DNA from 2 places in the Ruegeria sp. AG1 genome. Region 1 is predicted to be linked to the other one. Evidence: riboswitches for the same ligand, from Rfam matches in the RefSeq annotation. Region 1 holds a riboswitch; the other holds the start of a gene.

Region 1 (4,211 bases):
GTGAATTCGATCCGTCCTGGCTGGTAAGAGACCAGCCGCACGCCGTTTTCGACCTCGACCAGAAGCTTGACGTCTCGGTTGTTCCGGATCAGCTCGACCACATGTTCGAAACTTGGGTATCGCGCCAGTGCCGTCTGTGTATCTTGCGCCAAGGCGGCGACTGGTGCGCCGCCGGACCCGCGTGGCGCAGGGGCGTAGCTTGTAGTGGCGCGGGCTTCGACCGGGGCCGCGCCGTTGCTTTGAATGGGCATCCCACCGCCAGGCCCGCCTCCAGGGGGAGGAGGCGTATCCTGCAGCCGTTTGATCAGTTCTTCCGGGCTGGGCAGGTCGGCCACATGAGTCAGTCGGATCACAGCCATTTCGGCAGCCATCATGGCGTTGGGGGCGGCTGAAACTTCCTCAAGCGCTTTCAACAGCATCTGCCACATCCGAGTCAGTACCCGCATGGGGAGGGCCTCAGCCATCTGCTGGCCACGGGCGCGTTCATCCGGGGAAACAGTGGGGTCTTCGGCTGCGTCCGGGGTGATCTTCACGACCGAGACCCAATGCGTGATCTCAGCCAGATCACGCAGCACGGCCAGTGGATCAGCCCCTTCGGCGTATTGGCCACCAAGCTCGGTCAGCGCCCCAGCTGCATCGCCCCGCAGGATCATGTCCATGAGATCCAGAACCCGGCCACGATCCGCCAGGCCCAGCATCGCGCGTACTTGATCTGCCGTCGTCTCTCCGGCCCCGTGCGAGATCGCCTGATCCAGCAATGAGGTCGCGTCGCGAGCAGATCCCTCGGCAGCACGGGTGATCAGCGCCAGCGCATCCTCGGCAATCTCTGCGCTCTCAGCTGAGGCGATCTTGCGCAGCAGGCCGATCATATCCTCGGGCTCGATCCTACGTAGGTCGAAGCGTTGGCAGCGCGACAGAACCGTGACGGGAACCTTGCGAATCTCAGTTGTGGCGAAGATGAACTTCACATGCGCCGGCGGCTCCTCAAGCGTCTTGAGCAGCGCGTTGAAGGCGCTGGTCGACAGCATGTGGACTTCATCGATGATGTAGATCTTGTAGCGGGCCGAGGCTGCACGGTAGCGAACACTGTCGATAATCTCGCGAATATCATTCACGCCGGTGCGGCTGGCTGCGTCCATCTCCATGACGTCGACATGACGACCTTCCATGATGGCAACGCAGTGCTCACATTGACCGCAGGGCTCGGTCGTGGGTCCGCCATTTCCGTCCGGTCCGATACAGTTCATGCCTTTCGCAATGATCCGTGCGGTCGTCGTTTTGCCGGTTCCACGAATGCCTGTCATGACAAAGGCTTGCGCGATACGATCCGCCTCGAACGCGTTTTTCAGCGTGCGGACCATCGCATCCTGACCCACCAGATCGGCAAAGGTTTCCGGGCGGTATTTTCGGGCGAGAACCTGATAGGCGGGGCTGTCTGAGTCGGTCATGTCTGCTCTGGCGGATTCGGAACGTCACCGCAGCGTAGAGGCCCGCGCCGCCCGCGTCCACATGAGTTGAAGAACGATTTTGTTTTGGAAACTGGCGCGTCAGGGGTACAATCTTCGGATTGTGAATCAAGCCTAAAGTCAGGATCAACGCTTCCGGGGGGATGCTGTCATGACGAATTTGGTCATTCATGCTTTGCAAGTGGGCGGGGGCACACTTGCCCTAACGTCGATGCCGGGAAAGGGCGGCGACTATGCAGGCGACCTTGAAACGATTGGAGATTGGAGGCCGGGGCTCGTGCTTTCGATGACAACCGAGGCCGAGCTGGTCCAGTTTGGAGCCCGCGATTTTGGCCGCGACGTTCAGGGGCGCGCCAGCCGCTGGGTGCATCTGCCGATTCAGGATTTCGGCGTGCCACCGTCAGAGGTTGATGCGCAATGGCCCGATGTTAGTGCCGCGGCGCGGCAGGCTTTGTCTGGTGGAGGGCGCGTGCTTGTCCATTGTCAGGGCGGATGTGGTCGCTCTGGCATGGTGGTGCTGAGGTTGATGATCGAATGCGGCGAGGCTCCAACCCAAGCGCTGGATCGGTTGCGCAAGCTACGCCCCTGCGCGGTCGAAACCGATGCACAGAAGCACTGGGCCACCTTGCCCGCCCGAGCTTTGGCAGACTCCTAAGCCGACAATTGCAGTTCCGCCGGGGTCGTTTTGCGCGGCGCAATCACTGATGCCTCGAGCATAGCGCAGGGCAGGGATGTCATCGCTGCGCTAGGCAGGCTGTTCGTTTCGGTACCGAACATAAGGTCGGCGTAGCGATCGAGGGTCTCGCTGTCGGCATTAGGATCCGCTCCGCAATAGACCCGCACCCGAGACTGGCTGGCCCGAAACCGGGCGTGGCAGCCGTCCGTGCAATGGGTCAGGTCGCTGCTGCCTTCGATTTCGAAATCCGATGTGGTCGCCGGACCGGCTTGGTCCAGCGCGTCAACCATCGAACGCGCCAGCCGTGCCAATGCAGGGCAAGTCTTGCCCGTATGTTGGCAGATGGTTGCTGAGAACCTATGTGTCTTCGTCTTCCAGATCATCCTGCGCCCTCCGCGCGGTGGACAGGGGCTGGGATCAGGTGGGGCAGATAGGGTCTGTCACGGCCTGCCCGGACACCCCGCCCGAGTTTGGGTTATGTTGACAATGGCAGGTCTCCTGACTTGCGGGTCATCGCTTTGCCGACCTTCCCGGCCTTTCGGCCAGTGGCTCCTCGACATCGCTCACCGCTTACAGTTGCGGGGGCAGTCGCGGATTTGGTTCATCCCGAGCGAGCCGGGTAAAACCGCACCGTGTTCCCTTTTCATCCCGACCTCTTGCGAAAGCCGGGAACCATCGCACTATCGCTAGCGTTCATAACCATTCTGAGTCAAGTTGAACTTTCTGCGTTGCGGAAAGCCGATCCGCGAAGTGGACGCGTGGTCAAGCGGGATCGCAGTTGACTTGCATGGGCTGTCTGGGGTCAAGTTGCAATATGAACTCATCAGTTCAGTTTTCCACCGAGGATACCCATGTTGGATTCAAACCAAACAGTGCTGATCGAAGATGTTCAGATCCCGGTGGGGGATGGCGCCCTGTCCGGGCGGATTTACCGGCCCGTGGCGCAGCCCGAAACCGTAGTGGTGGTCAACAGCGCGACGGGAGTTCCGCGTGACTACTACAAGCATTTCGCACAGTGGTTGGCGTCGGATCGGGATATCGCCTGTCTGATCTATGACTACCGGGAATTCGGTCATTCGAAATCGGGGCCACAGCGTCGGTCGAAGATCTCGATGGCGGATTGGGCGTTGCAGGACATGCCCGCCGCGCGGGCCGAGATGCGCCGACGGTTCCCGCTGGCGCAGCAATGGTCAGTTGGTCATTCGCTTGGAGGGATGCTGGGGCCAGTGCAGCCGGATATCGACAAGATTGATCGCATGATCTGCGTCTGTTCTGGCCTTGTGAAATTGGGCGATCATCCTTGGCCGTACCGCGCTCTGGCCGGGTTGTTCTGGTATGGGCATGTGCCTCTGGTCGTGAGCGGCCTAGGGTATTTGCCGGGCAAGGCACTTGGGTTTGGAACAGACCTACCGCCTAAGGTCTATTGGCAATGGCGCAAATGGTGCACCGCGCCGCAAAGCTATCTGCCCGAGATCGGAGACACACTGCCGCAAGCTACGTGGCAGGATGCTGACGTTCCCGTCGACCTATTTGCCTTCACAGATGATGAGATGGTCCCAGAAGCTGCCGTTTGGCGGTTGGCCGAGCTTTATGGTCCGAAAGCACGCCGTCACCTGTTGTCACCGGAAGAGTTTGGCGTTCGGGAAATCGGCCATATCGGTGTGTTTGCCCGCCGAAATGCGGTGCTCTGGCCACGATTGATCGCTTGATGGGGGGCGCCGGCGGACCGGCGCCCTTGTTTCAATCGCTGCGCCGCGCGGATTTTCCGTGCATCGCGGATCGGACCATCTTGCCGAAGGCTTTGTCGCGTGCCCGCGCTTCGGCCACGGTCTCAGAGTTGCGCTGATCCTCGCGCCTCAGCTTGCGCCAGCGTTCCAGCCGATCTGCATCCAGTGTGTGTGCTTCAATCGCCGCCTGCACAGCGCAACCGGGCTCGGCCTCATGCTGGCAATCCGAGAACCGGCAGGTTTGGGCCAGCTCCAGAATGTCCGAAAAGACTTCGTCCACCCCGTCCTGGGCATCGAGCAGACGCAGGGCGCGCATGCCGGGGGTGTCGACCAGCCAACCGC
Region 2 (4,211 bases), on a different contig from region 1:
AACCCCCTCGGGCGAGCCATAGTGGATATGTTCCCGCGCCAGAAACCCGTGCAGGTTCATCTGCCCCAGACCAATCGCGTGGCTTTCATCATTGCCGCGACGCACCGAAGGCACCGAGTCGATTGCCGACATCTCGGACACCGCCGTCAGCGCGCGGATCGCAGCGCCGACAGTGCGGCCCAGATCACCGCCATCCATTGTCTTGGCAATGTTCAGCGAGCCGAGGTTGCAGGAGATATCCGTGCCCAGATGGGAATAGCTGAGGTCATCGTTGAACTCAGACGCTTCATTGACCTGCAAAATCTCGGAACACAGGTTCGACATGTTGATCCGGCCCGCAATGGGGTTCATCCGGTTCACCGTGTCTTCGAACATCACGTAGGGGTAACCGGATTCGAACTGAATCTCTGCAATGGTCTGGAAGAACTCACGCGCATTGACCTTGGATTTGCGGATTCGCTTGTCATCGACCATCTCGTGATACTTCTCCGTCACCGAGATTTCCGAGAACGGCACGCCATAGACCTTTTCTACGTCATGAGGCGAGAACAGGTACATATCCGCGTTTTTCTTCGCCAGCTCGAAAGTGATGTCAGGGATCACCACGCCAAGGCTCAGCGTTTTGATACGGATTTTCTCATCCGCGTTTTCGCGCTTGGTGTCGAGAAAGCGCATGATGTCCGGGTGGTGTGCGTTCAGATACACCGCACCCGCGCCTTGCCGCGCACCCAGTTGGTTGGCGTAGGAAAAGCTGTCCTCCAGCAGTTTCATTACCGGGATCACGCCGGAGGATTGGTTCTCAATGCCCTTAATCGGCGCGCCATGCTCGCGGATGTTGGTCAGCAGCAGCGCTACGCCTCCACCACGTTTGGACAGTTGCAGGGCCGAGTTGATGCCGCGACCGATGCTCTCCATGTTGTCCTCAAGCCGCAGCAGGAAGCATGAGATCAATTCCCCGCGTGAGGCTTTCCCGGCGTTCAGGAAGGTGGGCGTGGCGGGCTGGAAACGACCGTCGAGGATTTCCTCCATGAAAGACAGGGCCAGCGCCTCATCACCGCGTGCCAGCGCCAGCGCGGTCATGACGACGCGGTCCTCGTAGCGTTCCAAGAACCGCTGCCCGTCACGGGTTTTCAGCGTGTATGAGGTGTAATATTTGAACGCGCCCAGAAAGGTCGGGAACCGGAACTTCTTGGCATAGGCCGCGTCCCAGATCTTGCGCATGAAGTTCTTGGAATACTGGTCCAGAACGGCCTCTTCGTAGTAGCCCTCGGAAACCAGATACCCGAGTTTTTCATCCAGCGAGTGGAAGAACACGGTGTTCTGATTCACATGCTGCAGGAAGTACTGCCGCGCGGCCATTCGGTCGGCATCGAACCGGATCTTCCCCTCACCATCGTAGAGGTTCAGCATCGCGTTCAACGCGTGATAGTCCTGCTCGTTTACGCTGCTGTCGAGCATAGGTTTCTCCCTAGTTTTTCCAGCCCGGCGCGGACGCGGGCGATGTCGGTCTCTGTTCCGGCCAGCTCGAATGTGTAGAGCAGCGGAACGTTGCATTTTTGAGCGATGATGCGACCGGCCAAAGCGTAGGTCGCACCGAAATTACGATTGCCTGTGCCGATCACTCCAACGATCCCGGCACGTCTGTCCGGGTCGTTCAGAAACCGGATCACCTGTTTAGGAACCGCCCCGCGCCCTTCGCCGTCGGCGTAGGTGGGGCTGATCAGCACATAGGGGTGTCGGGGGTCAGGCAGCGGGTCCATCCCGTTCGGAATGCGGAAAGAGGTCAGGCCCAGCCGCGAGACAAAGCGGTGGGTGTTTCCGGATTTCGAAGAGAAATAGACCAGCGCCGGGATCGGCGCGGCCATGGATCAGGCCAGTTGGGCGATCATGTCCGGGCGGAAACCCGACCAGTGATCACTGCCCGCCACAACGACAGGGGCCTGACGATAACCCAGCTCGGTCACATGGGTCATGGCGCTGTCGTCCTGGGTCAGGTCGATGACGTCATAGGTGATGCCTTTTGCATCCAGCGCTCGGGTGGTGGCGGTGCATTGTACGCATGCGGGTTTGGAATATACGGTAATGCTCATGTCGTCCTCTGTCCTTTTAATGAATGCCGAGGACGCTGCGGGCAAAATGACCCCTGAACACGCCCCCGAACCCTCCGTTCGCGGTTCTCTTTCTTTGCTTGCGGCAGGTCTCCTGGCTCGCGGATTGACGTTCGGACTGGCCTTCCCAAAAGCACGCTTTCAGTGGCGTATTCAGCCGAACTATCCGCTTACAGTTGCGGGGGCAGCGCCGGTTTTTCACCGGTTTCCCTCTTAGCTTTCAACAGGAATCGAAAGAACCGAAGCAACACCATATTGGGGTTGGTGGTGGAGTGTTGTCAATATATGGTGTGGCGAAGAAAATAATTTTCTTCGCTTGCACAACCAGCCACGTGCGCTAAGGCGGTCTACTTTTTCCGCTTGGGCATCGCGTTGCCACCCTTCATCGCAGCCGCACGTGCGCGGTTTTTCTTGCTGCTTGGCTTGCCTTTGGGCGGAGGCGGGCCTTTCAGACGGCGCGCAGGTTTCTTGTGCTGATCGCCCGAGGGGGTCTCATCCCGTTTGGGCCGCGTTTCGGGCTTGGGTTTCTCGGCCGGCTTCCGGCGTGGTTTTGCGGGCTGTGGCTCAGCCGCGTGGGCCGGGCGTTCGTGGCGCTTCTTGCCTTTGAAGTCGCGCTTGGGACCTTTGCGGCCACCACCGGCAAAGGCAGGCGGCGCGTCCAGTTGCACCAGGGTCTTGGTGCCTTCGACCGTCATCTCGGGGCCAATGGCCTTCAGGAAACCTTCAACGCTGCTTTCGCGAATCTCGATATAGCTTTCGGTGTCGGCAATGCGGATCGCGCCGATATCGTCTTTGGTGATCTTGCCCGCCTTGCACAACATGGGCAGCAAATAGCGAGGCGAGGCGTTTTCGTTGTGTCCCTCCGACAGCGAAAACCACACGCTTGAGCCAAAGGGCACGTTCGGCTTGGGCGCGGCATCTTGCGTGTCGCTCAGTTCCTCCGGGGCGGAGTGTTTGCGCCCGTATTGACGCAGATAGGCCGCCGCCAGCTGCTGCGGTGAAAAGCGCGAGACCAGATCATCAACCAGTGCGCTTTCGCCCTCGGTGACATCCACGGTCCAGTCGTCCGAGCTGAACATCCGCTGCATGTCCTGCGCCTGAACCTCATCGGCCGAGGGTGCAGACCCCCAATCGGCTGTCAGCTTGGCGAATTTCAGCAGGCGTTGCGCCTTTTTGAACGATGCAGGCGGTATGACCAGCGCGCTGACGCCTTTCCGCCCGGCGCGTCCGGTTCGGCCCGAGCGGTGCAGCAGCGTTTCATGGCTGTTCGGCAGTTCTGCATGGATCACCAGATCAAGGTTCGGCAGGTCGATCCCGCGCGCGGCCACATCGGTCGCCACACAGACGCGGGCGCGTCCGTCGCGCATGGCTTGCAGCGCGTTCGAACGTTCGCTTTGCGTCAGCTCTCCGGACAGGGCCACGACCGAGAATCCACGATTCGACAGTCGCGCCGTCAGGCGGCTGACCATGGCGCGAGTGTTGCAGAAGATAATGGCGTTGGGGGCCTCGTAGAAGCGCAGCACGTTGATGATTGCGTTCTCACCATCGCGCGGGGCCACATTCATCGCGCGATATTCGATATCGGCATGTTGCGTGCGCTCGCTGACGGTGCTGACGCGCTCGGCATCGCGCTGGTAGCGAGCGGCGAGGGAGGCGATGGCGCGAGGAACCGTAGCGGAAAACAGCAGTGTCTGACGCTCGGAGGGCGTCTGTTCCAGAATGAACTCAAGATCTTCGCGGAAGCCCAGGTCTAGCATTTCGTCGGCTTCATCCAGAACCACTGCGCGGACAGCGGTTAGGTCAATCGACTCCCGCATGATATGGTCGCGGAGACGGCCCGGCGTTGCGACCACGATATGCGCACCGCGAGCCAACGCTCGCCGCTCGTCTCGCATATCCATGCCGCCAACACATGACGCAATGAACGCGCCTACATCCGCATAGAGCCACGCCAGTTCGCGTTTGACCTGCATCGCCAACTCGCGCGTTGGTGCTATGACCAGCGCCAAAGGCGCGCCAGCCGCATCGAATACATCCACGTCGCCCAGAACGGTCGGGGCGATGGCAAGGCCGAAGCCTATGGTTTTCCCTGACCCGGTCTGC

What was found. A riboswitch is a leader RNA that binds a small molecule or an ion and turns the genes downstream of it on or off. The one in region 1 is predicted to bind cobalamin.
Region 2: another riboswitch for cobalamin. It lies ahead of nrdH (glutaredoxin-like protein NrdH); the one in region 1 lies ahead of ACR0B5_RS10170 (hypothetical protein).

Annotation. Positions count from the first base shown of each region.
Region 1 covers NZ_JBQFYU010000005.1:375,302-379,512, reverse strand. The annotation lists gene ACR0B5_RS10180 (DNA polymerase III subunit gamma/tau) at 1-1,448, opposite strand, end outside; gene ACR0B5_RS10175 (phosphatase domain-containing protein) at 1,618-2,121, shown strand; gene ACR0B5_RS10170 (hypothetical protein) at 2,118-2,525, opposite strand; cobalamin riboswitch at 2,614-2,834, opposite strand; gene ACR0B5_RS10165 (alpha/beta hydrolase family protein) at 2,994-3,851, shown strand; gene rsgA (ribosome small subunit-dependent GTPase A) at 3,883-4,211, opposite strand, start outside.
Region 2 covers NZ_JBQFYU010000001.1:242,034-246,244, forward strand. The annotation lists gene nrdE (class 1b ribonucleoside-diphosphate reductase subunit alpha) at 1-1,458, opposite strand, end outside; gene nrdI (class Ib ribonucleoside-diphosphate reductase assembly flavoprotein NrdI) at 1,440-1,853, opposite strand; gene nrdH (glutaredoxin-like protein NrdH) at 1,869-2,090, opposite strand; cobalamin riboswitch at 2,176-2,367, opposite strand; gene ACR0B5_RS01200 (DEAD/DEAH box helicase) at 2,456-4,211, opposite strand, start outside.